DNA from 3 places in the Rahnella aquatilis CIP 78.65 genome. Region 1 is predicted to be linked to each of the others. Evidence: predicted binding sites of a transcription regulator. Region 1 holds the regulator's gene; each other region holds the start of a gene.
The links. The regulator Fur, encoded in region 1, represses iron uptake genes when iron is present. The targets are predictions, from matches to a motif close to ATAATAATGAGAACNACTATCAA.
Positions count from the first base shown of each region.

Region 2: RAHAQ2_RS10220 (TonB-dependent siderophore receptor) is a predicted target of Fur. The motif match lies at 2,601-2,623, and genes of this name have one in related genera.
Region 3: RAHAQ2_RS23090 (siderophore-interacting protein) is a predicted target of Fur. The motif match lies at 2,039-2,061, and genes of this name have one in related genera.

Region 1 covers NC_016818.1:3,423,281-3,429,036, reverse strand. The annotation lists gene chiP (chitoporin ChiP) at 40-1,410, shown strand; gene RAHAQ2_RS15510 (ChiQ/YbfN family lipoprotein) at 1,424-1,759, shown strand; gene fur (ferric iron uptake transcriptional regulator) at 1,899-2,354, opposite strand; gene fldA (flavodoxin FldA) at 2,667-3,194, opposite strand; gene RAHAQ2_RS15495 (methyl-accepting chemotaxis protein) at 3,615-5,279, shown strand; gene ybfE (LexA regulated protein) at 5,356-5,637, opposite strand.
Region 2 covers NC_016818.1:2,222,089-2,227,844, reverse strand. The annotation lists gene RAHAQ2_RS10230 (glycoside hydrolase family 3 protein) at 1-1,727, shown strand, start outside; gene RAHAQ2_RS10225 (O-methyltransferase) at 1,734-2,417, opposite strand; gene RAHAQ2_RS10220 (TonB-dependent siderophore receptor) at 2,772-4,889, shown strand; gene RAHAQ2_RS10215 (TetR/AcrR family transcriptional regulator) at 5,043-5,633, opposite strand; gene RAHAQ2_RS10210 (HlyD family secretion protein) at 5,671-5,756, opposite strand, start outside.
Region 3 covers NC_016835.1:238,919-244,674, forward strand. The annotation lists gene RAHAQ2_RS23085 (TonB-dependent receptor domain-containing protein) at 1-1,824, opposite strand, end outside; gene RAHAQ2_RS23090 (siderophore-interacting protein) at 2,239-3,051, shown strand; gene RAHAQ2_RS23095 (PadR family transcriptional regulator) at 3,054-3,539, shown strand; gene RAHAQ2_RS23100 (RHS repeat domain-containing protein) at 3,724-5,756, shown strand, end outside.

The DNA of each region.
Region 1 (5,756 bases):
CGTAACAGGGGTGGGGGATCGGCTTACCTGAAACCTGCCATGTATTCTCTCGCCGGCACCTTACTGGGTGGCGGAATGATGTTTTCACCAGAGGCCCAGGCGGCCGGTTTTATTGATGATTCAACGCTGACGGGGGGCGTGTATTACTGGCAGCGTGAACGTGACCGCAAGGATATGGATCCGACAAGTAACAGCTACAAAGACTATACAACCAACCTTTCGCATTCTACCGCTAACCTGAATCTCGATTTTTCTTCCGGGTATGCCTGGGACATTTTTGGTGTTGATATCGCGGCCTTTACGGCGATTGAAATGGCCGAGAGCAGCGAGAGCGGACATCCCAACGAAATCGCTTTTTCCAACAGCAACCGCGCTTACGACGAAGATTACTCGGGTGATAAAAGCGGGGTCAGCCTTTATAAGGCCGCCGGTAAATTCAAATACGGCGGATTCTGGGGGCACGCGGGCTATATTCAGCCTACCGGACAGACACTGATCGCGCCGCACTGGAGCTTTATGCCGGGTACCTATCGCGGTGCAGAAGCCGGTTATAAACACGATTTCGGTGAGCCGGGTGAGCTGAGTTTCTCCTATATGTGGGCTGACGAATATAAATCGCCGTGGCATCTGGAAATGGATGATTTCCGCCAGAATGACCAGAAAACCGGCGTTTCTTATATTCACTCGCTCGGGGCAAAATATGATTTTAAAAATGACTTCGTGCTGGAAGGCGCATTTGGCCAGGCGGAAAGTTATGTCGATCAGTATTTTGCTAAAGCCTCGTACAAAATGGATCTGCTGGGCAATCCGCTGACCACCAGCTATCAGTTCTATGGCGCAGAAGACCGTATCAGTGATAAGAACGATCCGAACAGTTTGTACGATGGTCTGGCATGGTTGCAGGCGCTGACCTTCGGCTATACCACCGGTCAGTTTAACTGGCGACTGGAAGGGACAATGGTCAAAGCGGAAGGGAATCAGGGTTACTTCCTGCAGCGCATGACCCCGACTTATTCTTCCTCAAATGGCCGTCTTGATGTGTGGTGGGACAACCGCTCGGACTTCAACGCCAACGGGGAAAAAGCACTGTATGCAGGCGTATTGTATGACCTGGCGAAATGGGATTTACCGGGTTTGGCATTCGGTGGCTCATATGTTTATGCGTGGGATGCCAAACCGAGTACCAACGCTGCTTACGACCAGAGCCAGCGCCTGAAAGAAAGCGCCTGGAGCCTGGATGCGCTGTACACCCTTCAGGAAGGTCGCGCGAAAGGTACGTTATTCAAACTGCATTACACCCAGTACGACAACCATTCGGATATTCCGAGCTGGGGCGGCGGGTACGGCAATATCTTCCAGGATGAAAAAGACGTGAAATTCATCGTTATCGCTCCATTCACTATTTTCTGAGGTCGCTATGTCGATGAATAAATTACTGATGATCGTGGTTTCGGCTGTTCTGCTGGCCGGTTGTGCGCCAACCACCGATCAGGTACAAATATCCCAAACGCGGGAAGATTATCGTACCTGTATCAATACGTCGGAAGGTAATCCGGACAAACTGGCTTCCTGTCAGGTGTTACTGAATAAACTGAAACAGGAAAAGGCCCACCAGCAATTTGCGGAACAGGAAACGGTGCGTGTGGTGGATTACCAGCGCTGTCTGACGGCGCGTAAAACCGGTAATGGTCAGGCGTATGCAGCAGATTGCGGAAAGATATGGCAGGAAATCAGCGCCAATAATTCTCCGCAACCGTGAATCAAACAGGCATCAATCAAACCCCGGCTGCCGGGGTTTTTTATGTCTGCTGTCAGCGCAAAATCCACGCATAAAAAAACCGCTTTTCAGCGGTTAATTAATTCAGAGCCTGTGCGGCAACGAGGTTGCCCTGTGCATATTAATGCGCAGGTTTATCGTTGTGCAAAGATTCATCTTCGCGGCAATCGCCTGCTTCACAGTGGCCGTACAGGTACAAACTGTGGTTGGTGAGCTTGATACCGTGTTTTTTAGCAATCTCACGCTGACGGCCTTCAATGTACTCGTCACGGAATTCGATCACACGTCCGCAATCGAGGCAGATCAGGTGATCGTGGTGATGTTGCTGAGTCAGTTCGAATACGGACTTGCCGCCTTCGAAATTATGACGCGTAACGATACCGGCATCGTCGAACTGGTTCAGGACACGGTAGACCGTCGCCAGACCGATTTCTTCACCCATATCAATCAGTTGCTTGTAAAGATCTTCCGCACTAACGTGATGACCTTCCGGCGCTTGCAGCACTTCCAGGATTTTGAGGCGCGGAAGCGTGACTTTTAAGCCAGCTTTCTTCAGTGCGGTGTTGTTGTCAGTCATGCGGATTCAGTCCTGTTACTATGTGCTAATCAAGTTGAGGCATGCAGCCTGTGGCATCGGCGGCACAAAATTATTCGTTTAATCTCTTCGTTTAACGCAATGTGCCAATTCTCGTCAACGACAGCCTGTTAATAAAGATCACAAATTGCCGGTCACATTTGGAATGCAACGACTTGATCAATAGAAAAAACAGAGGAACTCAGTGTACCTTGATATGACCGAAAGTTACAATTTTGTAGCAGTTAAATTGTTAATTTCAGTAATAGTTTGGCCCTTCAATTGTAGAATAAATCCTCAGGGCCAACAGGGTTTTTAGCCAATAATTTCAGAAAGGCTGAGTTCTTCTGTGATCTGCTTCACCCAGGCATCAACGCGTTCGCTGGTCAGTTCCGGCTGACGATCTTCGTCAATTGCCAGTCCGATGAAGTGCTTATCATCAGCCAGGCCTTTAGAGGCTTCGAAGTGGTAACCTTCGGTAGGCCAGTGTCCGACAATCACTGCGCCGCGTGGTTCAATGATATCGCGCACGGTGCCCAGCGCGTCGCAGAAATATTCGGCGTAGTCTTCCTGATCACCGCAGCCAAACAGTGCAACCAGCTTACCTTCGAAATCTATCTCTTCCAGCGTTGGGAAAAAGTCGTCCCAGTCACACTGCGCTTCACCGTAATACCAGGTTGGAATACCGATTAGCAAAATATCGAATTTTTCCAGATCCTCTTTGCTGCTCTTCGCAATGTCATGCACCTCTGCAACATCTTTACCCAATTGCTTCTGGATCATTTTTGCGATGTTTTCGGTGTTACCTGTATCGGATCCAAAGAAGATACCTACAACGGCCATAAGATTACCTAACCTCTTGTTCTCAATGAAGTGCTCTGCAACGCAGGCAATAATAATGCAGATGATAGCAAACTCGTGCGGCGGAGAATATGTTTCTGCCCGCCTTCTTAACTGGGAAATAAGTTTATCGGGCAATATTTTTAAGTGTTATCGCCTTTGTGTGCTTTGACGTGTGACGAATTAACCACAGGTTTTATAGGGTCAACGCAAATTTGAGAAATAAGTCGTCACAATACTAAATTTCGAGAATATTCCGCCGATAGATGATGCGGGAGCAATCTCAACATAATAAAGAAATCGATGCCCGGAGAGGTGTTCAAACATGTCCTGGGGCACTTGCCTGCGGGTTACCTGTCTTGATTCTCCGCATCCCCGTCAATCCTCAGGCCAGAAACAGACATGTTTCGAGAGAGGCATATCGTGCAGTTTTTAAAAAATATCACCATCAGGGCCGCTTTATTAACCATTCTTGGTATCTTTTGCGTCATGTGGGCATGCGTGTCCCTTTACACCGTTACCTCACTGGACACACTGACGCAAAATACCAAAAACAGTACTGAGCTGGTCAACAATATGGCGCTGATCAATAAAGGCAATGATCAGTACTTCCGTACCGTGACGCGCATGAGCCGCGCCGTCGCACAGCTTCAGGCCGATCCGTCAAAAGGCCCGGAAATTTTTGATAGCGCAAAACAATCACTCAACGGGCTGACGCAGGCGCTGGCCAGCTTTAAAGCGGCACCGCATCCGGGGCTGGAAGATGCTTCCGTGCAGGAATTAATCACCAGCTGGGAAAATCTGATCACGCAGGGCGTCACGCCATTGTTTGACGCAGCCCGCAGCAACAACATGGAATCCTATAACCAACTGACCAATTCCACCGTGCCTGCGCTGAGCCGCAGCTTTGGCTCATCGATGGAAAAAGTCAGCGGTCAGATCGCTGTCGATTTTGATGCGGCGCAACGGCAATCTACCCATCTGACCTCATTCAGCAAAGTGATTCTGCTGACGGCATTTGGTATCGGGCTGGTGATTTTATTGCTGACTGATCGCTATCTGGTGATGGCGCTGGTGAAACCGCTGGATAAAATCCGCGATCACTTCGCGGTGATCGCCAGCGGCGATCTGACGCTTTATCTGGATGAGTTCGGTAAAAACTGCGCCGGTAAGCTGATTCCGTTGCTGAACGAGATGCAGTCGAGCCTGGTTAATACCGTTCAGACCATCCGCAACTGCACCAATCACATCTATCAGGGCGCGTCAGAAATTTCTGCCGGGAACAACGATTTATCTTCCCGTACGGAAGAACAGGCGTCTGCCCTGGAAGAAACCGCTGCCAGCATGGAACAACTGACGGCTACCGTGAAACACAATGCCGATAACGCGCATCACGCCAGCCAGCTGGTCATGGAAGCTTCTACCACCGCACAGAAGGGCGGCAACATCGTCGCGGACGTGGTCAGCACCATGAAAGATATCTCCGGCAGCTCAAAGAAAATTGCTGAAATCACTTCCGTGATTAACAGTATCGCTTTCCAGACCAACATTTTGGCGCTGAACGCCGCAGTAGAAGCGGCACGTGCGGGCGAACAGGGGCGTGGTTTTGCCGTGGTGGCCAGCGAAGTGCGCAGTCTGGCACAACGCAGTGCGCAGGCAGCGAAAGAAATCGAGCAACTCATCAGCGAATCAGTTTCCCGCGTTGACAGCGGTTCGAAACTGGTTGAAAACGCCGGTCAGACGATGAATGAAGTGGTGCGCTCAATTACGCATGTCACCGACATCATGGCGGAAATCGCCTCTGCCTCCGATGAGCAAAGCAAAGGGATCAGTCAGGTGGCTGTCGCTGTCACAGAAATGGACAGCGTCACACAGCAGAACGCCGCATTGGTAGAACAGGCGTCGCAGGCTGCGGTATCGCTGGAAGAACAGGCTTCATTGCTCAACAACGCCGTCGCCACCTTCAAGCTGAAAGACAGTGTGACCAGCGTCGGTTCACGTCCGGCGAAGTCGGTTTCGGCGCCATTATTGCGTCCGGATACCGGCAGGCTTTCGGCGAAAAGTGCAGAAAACTGGGAAACGTTCTGAGTGGGAAGGCATGAAGTAGCGGGGAATAAGTAAGAAAAAACAAACGGGTAGCCTGAGAGGGTTACCCGTTTTTCAATCAACCTTCATGACCGTTAAGATGTGAGAGCAGCATCTCTTCAATCAATTCGCTACGACTGATATTGCGTTCTTCTGCCAGCTTATTGAGCATATCAACAGCATCGGCGTTTATTTTCAGCTCCACACGACGCAGGCCGCTCGCTTTATCACGGCGTAACTGGTTGCGCTTATTGATCCTGAGCTGTTCATCACGGGATAGCGGATTTGTTTTTGGACGCCCCGGACGGCGGTCATCTGCGAACAGATCAATCGTCGTGCGATCCAGTTGTTCTTTTGCCATAGGTAGCGGTACAACCAGGGAAGTTTTTACATCGGAAAACGGCAAGCCGGTTCCTGACGAGCGTTTCACACATTTCGGGCTAAGAAACCCTGACCCAATTTACCTCCCGCGACTCACTG
Region 2 (5,756 bases), 1.2 Mb from region 1:
AAGCAGGGGTGATGATGCACGGCTCGGCCCCGACGGCCAGCAGCCCGGTGGGTGCCGGAACGCATTATGACATGGCAGCGGCGGAAAAGATGATTGCCGGTGCGAAGGTCAACAGTCTGATCACCCGGCTTTCTGCGGACGATCCGGCCATGATGGCGGAGGAAAACAATAAACTGCAGCAGATTGCCGAAAAGACGCGACTGGGTATTCCGGTCACCATCAGCAGTGACCCGCGTAACGCATTCGAGTATCTGGTCGGTGCGAGTACCTCTTCCGGTAAATTCACCCGATGGCCGGAAACCTTAGGACTGGCGGCGATTGGCAATGAGAAACTCACCCGCCGTTACGCCGATATCGTCCGTCAGGAATATCTGGCCGTCGGTATTCGTGAGGCACTTTCACCGCAGGCCGATCTGGCCACAGAGCCGCGCTGGGCACGTATCAGCGGCACCTTCGGCGAAGATCCGACACGGGTGCATAACATGGTGCGCGGGTATATCGAAGGGATGCAAAACGGTCCTGACGGGTTAAATCAGGGCAGCGTGATTTCCGTGGTCAAACACTGGGTCGGCTATGGCGCGGCTGAGAACGGTTTTGACAGCCACAACGTCTACGGCAAAAACGCCGTCTTCCCCGGCAATAATCTCAAAGAACACATCTATCCGTTTACCGGCGCGTTTGAAGCCAACGTCGCCAGCGTCATGCCAACATATTCCATCCTGAAAAATGTTTCCGTGGACGGCAAACCGCTCGAACAGGTCGGTGCCGGATTCAGTCATCAGTTGCTGACCGACATTCTGCGCGGGCAATACGGCTTCAAAGGCGTCATTCTCAGCGACTGGCTGATCACCAGCAATTGCGAAGGCGAATGCCTGAACGGTTCGCCGGAAGGCAAAGAACCGGTGCCCGGTGGCATGCCATGGGGTGTCGAAAACCTGACGCCGCAACAGCGTTTTGTGAAAGCCGTGCTGGCGGGTGTCGATCAGTTTGGCGGTGTGACCAACTCGCAGTTGCTGGTCAGCGCGGTGAATGAAAGGCAACTGACCGGACAACGCCTTGATGAATCTGTTGTGCGTATTCTTGAACAAAAATTCCAGACCGGACTGTTTGAAAATCCGTATGTCGATGTGCAGAAAGCCACCCAAACCGTCGGGCGCGCTGACTGGCAAAAAGAAGCCAATGCGGCGCAGGGACATGCGCTGGTATTGCTGCAAAACACCGATGATGTGTTACCGCTGAAAAAAGGCAAAAAGATCTGGCTGTATGGCATCGAACCGCAGGCCGCGACAGCGGCCGGTTTTACCGTGGTGGATGCGCCGGAGAAAGCCGATATTGCGCTGATCCGCGCCCATGCCCCGTACGAACAACCGCATAAAGCCTGGTTCTTTGGCAAGCGCCATCACGAAGGCTCGCTGGCCTTTACCGGTGACAACGCAGATTATCAGGCGATCGTGAAAGCCAGCAAAGCAGTGCCGACCATCGTCACCGTTTATCTCGACCGTCCGGCGATCCTGACCAACGTGAAGGACAAAGCGAAAGTGATTATTGGCAATTTCGGTGTCAGCGATACCGTGCTGTTTACCCGACTGACCCGCGACGAAGCTTATACCGGCAAGCTGCCGTTTGAACTGCCATCCTCTGAAGAGGCGGTGCTTAAACAACAGTCCGATATGCCCCATGACAGCGAAAGTCCGCTGTTTCCCATTGGCTTTGGTCTGGCGCGTTAAACGTTGTTAACCGGTGACCCGTGCTATCACAAAACCGTCCCAGCCTTTGCTGCCGACGGTTTGCAGCGCGGTCGCCGATAAACGCGGTTCCTGTTCAATCATTTCAATGAAACGACGCACGCCCTGCACCCGGGCGTCGTTGCTGTGAGCATCGGCCACCGCACCCTCCCGCACCACGTTATCGCCGATAATCAATGTGCCTGGTTTTGACAGTTTCAGCGCCCACTCGAGATAAAGCGGATTGTTCGGTTTATCTGCATCAATGAAAATCAGATCAAAGGGGGCTTCTGCCTGAAGCGTTGGCAGCGTTTCGGACGCAGGACCGGTATGTAAGGTAATTTTGTCCTGTAAACCGGCCAGATCAATATTGATTTGTGCGACACGCGCATGGTGCGGATCGGCTTCCAGCGTCACGACTTTTCCGAGCACCGGTAACGCCCGCGCCAGCCAGAGAGTGCTGTACGCGCCGAGCGTGCCGATTTCCAGAACTTTTTGCGCACCGGTGATTTGTGCCAGCAGCGCCAGTAATTTCCCCTGATTGGGGGCCACATCATGCGCGGGTAAACCGGCCAGATGATTATTTTTCAGTACCTGTTCCAGAACCGGATCGCTTTCCACTAAATGACTCACCAGATAGTTATCGACCGCTGCCCATTTCCCGTTGTACTCCTCCTGACTCCCCTGACTCATTTTCGCCTCCCGGCCATGAATTTTTACGTAAAGAACCTGTTTAAAAATCTCACTATTAACCCTAATCACTTCCGGCCATTTTGCTCAGATTTTTTATTGCTTCACGCAAAAAACCCTCATTTTCATCAGGTTAAAAATGCACCACTTCACACTTTTAGCGTAAAGTTCCCTTGAATTTATAAAATAATAATGATAACAATTATCATTAAGTTTAACATCCGTCACGTTTCGGTTAAGTTACCGCCCTTAGCGCGTAACGGCTTTTGTGCGGAACACATGTTGGCTTTTGGTTTCATTACACACGCATCAATTAATCACTCGATCATTATTGAGTTATTTATAGGGATTATGAATATGTTGTTGGCTTTCCCCCTCAAACGCTCAGTGCTCCTGTGCGCCCTGGCACTGGCTGTGCCGGCTGCCTCAATGGCTGCTGAAGACACCGTCGTTGTCAAAGCCGCACCAGCGGATACCGCCGATGCTGCGACGCAGGGTTACAGCGCGAAAACCAGTAAAAGCGCCACCAAAACCGATCAGCCGCTGATCACCACCGGTCAGGCAGTTTCAGTGGTGACGCGTCAGCAAATGACGGATCAGAACGCGACGACTGTTAACGCTGCACTGAACTATACGCCGGGCGTATTCACCAACTTTGCCGGTGGCGCAACGCGTTATGACACGATTTCCCTGCGCGGTTTCCACGGCGGTGATGTCAACAACACCTTCCTCGATGGCCTGCGTATCCTGAGCGACGGCGCGACCTACAACTCCATTCAGGTTGATCCATGGTTCCTTGAGCGTATTGATGTGGTGAAGGGCCCGTCTTCTGCCCTTTACGGCCAGAGCATTCCCGGCGGTGTCGTGGTGGAATCCACCAAGCGGCCGCAGTTTGCAGAAGAAGGCCATTTCCAGCTTTCCGGCGGCACGCAAAACACCAAAGGCGGCGCGTTCGATTATACCAACGCCATCAACGATCAGCTGGCATTCCGTCTGACCGGTATGACCCGCAGCAGCGATACCCAGTACGATCACCAGCGTGAAGAGCGTTACGCGATTTCGCCACAGTTGCTGTGGACACCGGATGAAAATACCTCGCTTTTACTGCGCGCGTATCTGCAAAAAGATCCGTCCGGTGGCTATCACGCTGCGGTTCCGGCTGACGGTAGCCTCTACGGTCAGAAACTGAGCCGTGGATTCTTCGATGGTGAAAGCACGCGCAACCAGTTCAAACGCTGGGAGCAAATCTACAGCTATGAATTCCAGCACGCGTTTAACGACGTCTGGTCGTTCCGCCAGAACGCCAACTACACCCATTCCAATACCGAACTGGATCAGGTGTATCAGGCAGGCTGGAATGCAGATCGTACCGAGATGAGCCGTTATTATTCCGGTGAAAAATCGTCTCTGGACACCTTCGCGATTGATAACCAGCTGGAAGCCGATTTCGCCACCGGCGAACTGGCGCATAAAGTGGTGCTGGGCTTTGATTACTCCCACTTTATCAATGACGTGAAATCTGACGCTGCCTACGCAGAAAACCTCAACCCGTATACTGGTGTGGGCGGTGATGTTCTGGATTATTACAGCCTTAAGCGCGGTAAAAACCGTTATGAGCAGATGGGCACCTATCTGCAAGATGAGATGAACTGGAACAAATGGTATCTGACTCTGTCAGGCCGTTACGACACGCTGAAAACCTCCAGCCGCAGCGAAGAAAGCATCTACGGCACCACCAGCAACAGCGAACGTAAAGACAGTCATTTCAACAGCCGCGCTTCCCTGTTGTACGCCTTTGACAGCGGCATTTCTCCGTACGTCAGCTACAGCCAGGCGATGACACCGTCTGCCCTGCCGGGCGCTGACGGCACGCTGCTAAAACCGATGCAGAGCGAGCAATACGAAGCCGGGATCAAATACCAGCCGGTCGGCACTTCCGATATGTACACCGCAGCGCTGTATGATCTGACGCAAAAAGACGTGGGTAACCGCGTGGTGGTCGGCAGCTACTACGAACCGGCAGGTAAAATCCGTTCACAAGGTCTGGAGCTGGAAGCCAAGAAACAGGTTACCGAACGCTTCAACGTGATGGCCGGTTATACCTATAACAAAGTGCGTATCCGTGATGCGGCTGAGAACAACGGCAACACGCCGTATGTGACGCCAAAACAAATGGCGTCCATCTGGGGTCAGTACAACACGCCGATTGGGGTGGATATGGGGGCAGGTGTCCGTTACATCGGCACCCAATGGGCGGATAACGAAAACACCCGTCACATGCCTTCTGCCACGCTGGTCGATGCGTCACTGCGTATGAATCTGGTGCAGTTTAGCCCGCAGCTGAAAGGCGCGTATGTGCAACTGAATGCCAACAACCTGCTGGACAAAAAATATGTCGCAGCCTGTTACGGCACCAGCTACTGCTACTGGGGTCAGGAACGTACTGTGGTGGCCACTGTAGGTTATGACTTCTGATAGATTTTTCAGCTCCTCCCCCTGCGAAGGGGGAGGCTGGGAGGGGGTTTTAAGGGCTAACACCTTGTTTAAGAAAACCTTAACTTTTTGATTTATTACTTAATACCCCACCCCAACCCTCCCCTTCGCTGGGGAGGGAGCAATTCTGAGAGTTTATTCTTCCTGCAAATTTAACCGCGCTTTCAGCGACGTCTTCGCCCTTTCCAGCAGGGCATCGGATACCTGCCTGTCCGGCTCGCAGCGCGCCAGTGACAAACTGCCCATCAGTTCCGCACTCACCGATATCGCCTGCGTTTGCGGCTCGTTCACGCCCATTTCAGTCAGCTGACGGATAATCATCCCACGGATACGTTCGATGCCGCGCGCGAACTCAGCCTGACAAGGCGCAGGCATGCGTGGTGTTTCTGAGGCCAGCGCCGACACCGGACAGCCCTGTGCACGATTATCACGGTGCCATGGCGACAGGTAAAAATCGATATAGCCCGCCAGTTGCTGCTGCGCCGTCAGACCCTGATTATCTTTATCCCAGCGGGCCATGACCTGATTAAACATCTGTCCGATGGCCGCTTCGATCAGGGCATCTTTCGAGGCAAAGTGCGCATAAAACCCACCGTGCGTCAGACCGGCTTTGCTCATCACGCCCGCCACGCTGACCTGCAACGGCCCTTTGGCGCGGATGGCTTTCGCCGCTTCCTTCACGATCCGCTCGCGGATTTTAGGTTTATGTTCACTTTCGTAGCGCATAGTAACACCCTGATAATCAGAAAATTGCTGTCATAGTTTACCTGACAGGATCGGTTAACGAAACGCGCGCATCCACGGATAATCCGGGGCGCAGCGCCGCTAAATCTGGCTGACCGGCGTCAA
Region 3 (5,756 bases), on a different contig from region 1:
GTTTTCTGCCTGATAAATCGTATAAATATTGGATGGCACGTTGGTGAACATACCCGGACTACCCGCGCGGGTGTAACGGGTATTGGCAATAAAGTTTTTGTAGGTGTTATAGAAGACGGAGGTTTTGAAGGTCACGCCTTCCGTGGCTTCGCCTTTCATACCCCATTCAAAGTTATTGCTGGTTTCGGTTTTCAGGTCAGTGTTACCGATCAGCGCATACTGACCACGTCCTGCATAGTTAGAACCGAGGTTCCAGGAACCGTAAAGCTGGCTGGCATCCGGGAACTGCGCGCCGCGCTGGTACTGCAGATAAGTCATCAGTTTAGGGGTGATGTCATAGGTGAAGGCCAGCGATGGCAGAGCCTGCGTATCGGAGTTGGCTTTACCGTACAGGGTGGAAACCTGATCTTCAGAAACAATGCTGTTGGACAAATCTGACAGGTTTCGTGCCTTGGTATTTTGATACGCGACACGCACCGCAGGCACCACAGAGAAGTTATGGCCGTCCAGGTCAAACCTGATGGTGTCTTGCAGGAAGCCGCCGAGGATATACGTCCGGCTGTTGGCTTCCGGCTGCATGATCGTCGTGAAAGCACTTTGATCCGGACTTTCGCGGAACGGACGTTCTGTGTTGGACACGCGGCCGTTGATACCGGCACTCAGCTCATGACGACCCAGTGTTTTCAGCCAGCTGGTCTCCGCGCCGTAGGTGTTCACGTCATAGTTCGAGTACACGTTCATCATCTGCTGACTTTCGTTTGGCAGATAGGTGTTGTCGTGCGCCTGGGTGTACTGGTAATACACTTTCGTGACGATGGCATCCACGTAATCGTTGAACGGCGTCCATTCGTCTTTCAGGCTCGCGCCCCAGCGGCGGGTGTTACTTTGCTGTTGTGCGGTGCCCAGAATCGCGCTGCCGGCATTGTTCCAGGTATCGTAATGGGTGTGGTTCACTTTTTCGTAGTAATCGAGGGTGCCGGTGATTTTATGTGCATCATTCGGCTGCCAGATGACTGACGTCATAACGGCGTCAGAGTGCCAGTTGGCCGGATACGCATCTAGCGTTCCGCTGTTGTTGCGGGTCTCCTGACCGTCGCGGCGGCTGATGGCGATCAGGCCACGCAGGGTGTCGTCACCGGCGGCAGCGGTGATGCCGTTATGCCAGGAACGGTCGGAAGAATCATAATCAGACTGGTAACCGAAATAGGTTTCCTTGCCCGGATGCAGGTAATCATCGGCAGATTTTGGCAGGAAGGAAACAGCTCCCCCGATGGACGTGTTGGCGCGGTCGGCTGATGTGGCGCCGGATTCAATATCCACCTGACCGTAAATATACGGGTCGATGTAATCGCGGCCAATACCAAAGGTATTCAGACCCGCACGGCTGACGTAGCTGCGCCCGGTGGCGCTGGGCTGGGGAATGCCGTCGACGTCAATACCCACCCGGTTGCTTTCCAGACCACGGATGTTATAGCCGGTATAACCGCTGCGGTCGAAACCGCTTTTGCCGTTGCCGGAGCCGCCATTAGCGCCGGTCGCGGTGATCAGCGGTTCATAACGCATGATAGTCCCGAAATCATTACCGCCTTTGCGCTGCATGTCGGCCGCCGTGAGGGTGGTTTTCGAGCCCGGTTTTTTATCCGGCATCGTTTCGGTGACCGTCATAACTTCTTCATTGTTCTGCGCCAGATCCTGAGCTGTCCGCACCGCCGGTTTTTTTTTGATGGCTTCAGAAGATTGCGTGTTGTTTGCGGTGAGATCGGTATTGTCTTTAACGGCTTCCGCTGCATTTACGTTAAATGTGGTGGTGAGAATCGTCCCCATGAAAATGACGTTCTTCACCAAACCCTGCTGTGTAAAGGATTTGAACATTTTTTTAGTCCTGCACTCATTTTTAAAGTTCTGCTCGCATTTACTGCCTTTCGACAAATCAGACGTGCTGTCATCTGCATTCTATTCTTCCGTGAAAAAGCCTTTATCCTTATAAAATATGGGCTTATTCAACCTCTTACCCCTTCTCGGCTTTGTGAGAATGATAATGATACTGATAATTATTATCAATAAAATGATAAAGAAAAATGCACTTCTTAACAAAATCTTTGCAATTCGTTCTGAGAAACGGGCTATGCAGAGGTGAAAAACAGAGGAGGGATGGCAGATCCTTACACTTTGTGAAGTTGCGTAAAACATGGCTAAGATATATCTTTCAGCAAACCTTACCGCAAAAGAGAGAACGTGATGGCACAACATCGCACTGAAAGCCCTGCCGCCAACCTGCCGGTCCGTGTCAAAAATGAACTGGTTTTCCGTCATATCACGGTAAAAAGCAGCGAAACGATTTCCGGCTGTTTTAAACGCATTGTATTAAACGGCGACGAGCTGACCGGGTTTACGTCACGCGGCTTTGATGATCACATCAAACTCTTTTTCCCGGCGGTTCCGGGTGATGTGATTACGCCGCCGGTCGCCACCGAAGAAGGGATCGTGTGGGGCGAAGGGCCGCGTCCGCTGAACCGCGAATACACGCCGCTGCATTACGATGCACAGACCAACGAACTGACGCTGGATTTCTATATTCACGACGGTGGTGTCGCCAGCGAATGGGCGGCTGGAGCGAAGCCGGGCGATAAACTGATCATCGGCGGGCCACGTGGTTCACTGATCATCCCGACCACTTATAAATGGCAGTTGTATGTCTGCGATGAAACCGGTCTTCCGGCAGTGAAACGCCGTCTGCGCGAGCTGAAACAGGCCGGTTCAGACGCCAGAGTCACCGTGCTGGTGAAAGTGAAAGAGGTGAGTTGCGTCAGTTATTTAGATGAAGAAAAAGACTTTAACATCGAATGGATTGTCAGTGATGAGCACAACGGTTATCAGGAAGATGACGCGGCGGTTAAAAAGCTGAAAAGTCTCCCCCTGCCTGAAAGCGATTACTACATCTGGGCGACCGGTGAAGGGAAATTCGCGAAAGGGCTGAATGATTATTTCGTGGAAACCCGTGGATTAGAGCCGAACCTGGTGCGTTGTGTGGCCTATTGGCATAATAAGTAACGATGATGATGAATCATAAACACCGCCGGGAAAGAATGTTCGAAACGGGGGATATCCGCCTGCTGATGCTGCATTTTTTGCAGCAGCGTTCCGCTCACGGTTATGAACTGATCAAGGCTATCGAACAACTCTCTAAAGGCGAATATACGCCGAGCGCCAGTATTATTTATCCGAACCTGACCTTCCTGGAGGAGCAGGGTTTGATCATGGCCAGTCAGGAAGAGGGGGGTAAGAAGCAATACTCCATTACGCCGGAAGGTTCGCAATCGCTGGCAGAGCAGGGAGATCTGCTCGGTTCAGTGACGGAGAAACTGCATTCGCTGGCGATTTTGTCAAACAACCGCAGTATTCCGGAAATGCAGCGCGCGATAAATAATATCCGCATGGCACTCAACCTGCGCCTCGCAAAAGGCCCGATCGAACAGGAAACGCTGTATAAAATCACCGATGCGTTAGATCGCGCGACCAAAGAAATCGAGCGCAGTTAAGCGATTTCTTATGCCGCTGCATATGCCCGAATGGCAGCCAGTGACATGTGAGTTCCTTCATATCGCATGGCGGTGCGAAACGGGAAAGGCGGCTTCCTGTTTATCAAACATCTCAGCAATTATCCTGCCCACTATACTCTTGTGTACAGCCTGACTGGCTGTACAACACAAACTGGAGAGTATTATGAGCACATCGCTGTTTAGCCAAACCCCGTGGGTAAATGTTACCGACAATCGTGGCCTGACCGTACGTAGTATCACGTACTACCGTCATCCGGATTCACCGCAAGCGACAGACGAACGTACCACTTTTTATCAGTACAATGCGTGCGGATTTCTCAAGCACAGTGCCGACCCACGTCTGCAAGGTGCCGGTCTGGTTAACATCAGGCGTCAGACGGATCTGGCTGGCAGGTTGCTACACAAACAAAGCACAGATGCCGGGACTACCGTCTGCCTGGATGACGCTGCCGGACGGCCATTTATAACGATCAGTAACATCAGAACCGCTGACGACGGCACGCAGGACATAAGTCAGGCAGTGAGCCGCACCTTTGTGTATGAGGACGCCACTTTGCCGGGACGTCCGCTCAGCATGACGGAGCAGGTTAACGGCGAAGCCGCCTGCATATCAGATCGCTTCGTGTATGCGGGAAATACGGATGCTGAGCGGGCGCTGAATCTTGCCGGTCAGTGCATCAGTCACTACGACACTGCGGGTTTGATTCAGACAGACAGTATTGCCCTAACCCGTGTGCCGCTGTCCGTCACCCGCCGTTTGCTGAAGGACGCGAATAACCCGGATACCGTGGCTGACTGGCAAGGGCAAGATGCATCCGTATGGAATGACCTCCTCGCCAGTGAAGCCTATAACATGCTGACTGCCACTGATGCCACCGGGATGACACTCACTACCACAGATGCACAGGATAATGTGCAGCGCGTGGCCTATGATGTGGCTGGCCGTCAGACCGGCAGTTGGCTGAGGCTCAGGGGCGCAAATGAGCAGGTTATCGTGAAGTCCCTGACGTACTCCGCTGCCGGGCAGAAGCTGCGGGAGGAGCACGGGAATGGCGTGGTGACAACTTACCAATACGAGCCTGAAACACAGCGCCTGATCGGAATTAAAACGGAGCGCCCGGCCGGACATGCATCCGGCGCGAAAGTGCTGCAGGATTTGCGCTATGAGTATGACCCGGTGGGCAATGTGCTTAGCATCCGCAATGACGCCGAAGAAACCCGCTTCTGGCGTAATCAGAAAGTGGTGCCGGAGAACACATACACTTACGACAGCCTTTACCAGCTCGTCAGCGGCACCGGGCGCGAAATGGCGAATGCCGGGCAGCAGGGCAGCAGCCTGCGATCTCCCAACGTTCCTCTTCCCACAGACAGTTCTGCTTATACGACCTACACCCGCACATATACCTACGATAATGCTGGCAACCTGACGCTGATACGCCATAGCGCTCCCGCTACAAACAACAACTACACGCAGGCCATCACCGTCAGCGACCGCAGTAACCGGGGCGTATCAGGCACACTTGCAGAAATTCCGTCTCAGGTAGACGCCTCGTTCACTGCAGGTGGACAGCAGAAATATCTCCAGCCTGGCCAGCGGCTTAGCTGGACGGCACGTAACGAGTTACTTCAGGTGACCCTGGTCGCGCGTGAGGGTGATGCAGATGACCGGGAGTGTTACCGCTATGATACCAGCAGCCAGCGAATACTGAAGGTCGTTGAGCAAAAAGCCAATAATATTATGCAGATGAGGCAGGTTATTTACCTGCCGGGACTGGAGCTGAGAACAACAAACAGCGGCGGAATGCAAACAGAAAACCTGCAGGTTATTTGCCTGGGAGAAGCGGGCCGGGCGCAGGTACGGATAATGCACTGGGTTGAAGGTAAACCGGCGGATCTCGCTAATGATCAGATACGTTACAGCTATGACAATCTCAACGGCAGTAGCGTACTTGAGCTGGACGGTGCCGGCAATATTATCAGCGCGGAGGAGTATTACCCCTACGGTGGCACTGCGGTGTGGTCAGCACGCAGTCAGGTTGAGGCGAATTACAAAACCCTGCGTTACTCGGGTAAAGAGCGGGATGCGAGCGGCCTGTACTACTACGGATACCGTTATTATCAACCCTGGGTAGGTCGGTGGCTGAGTGTGGATCCCGCGGGCACGATTGATGGCCTTAATATGTTCAGGATGTGCAG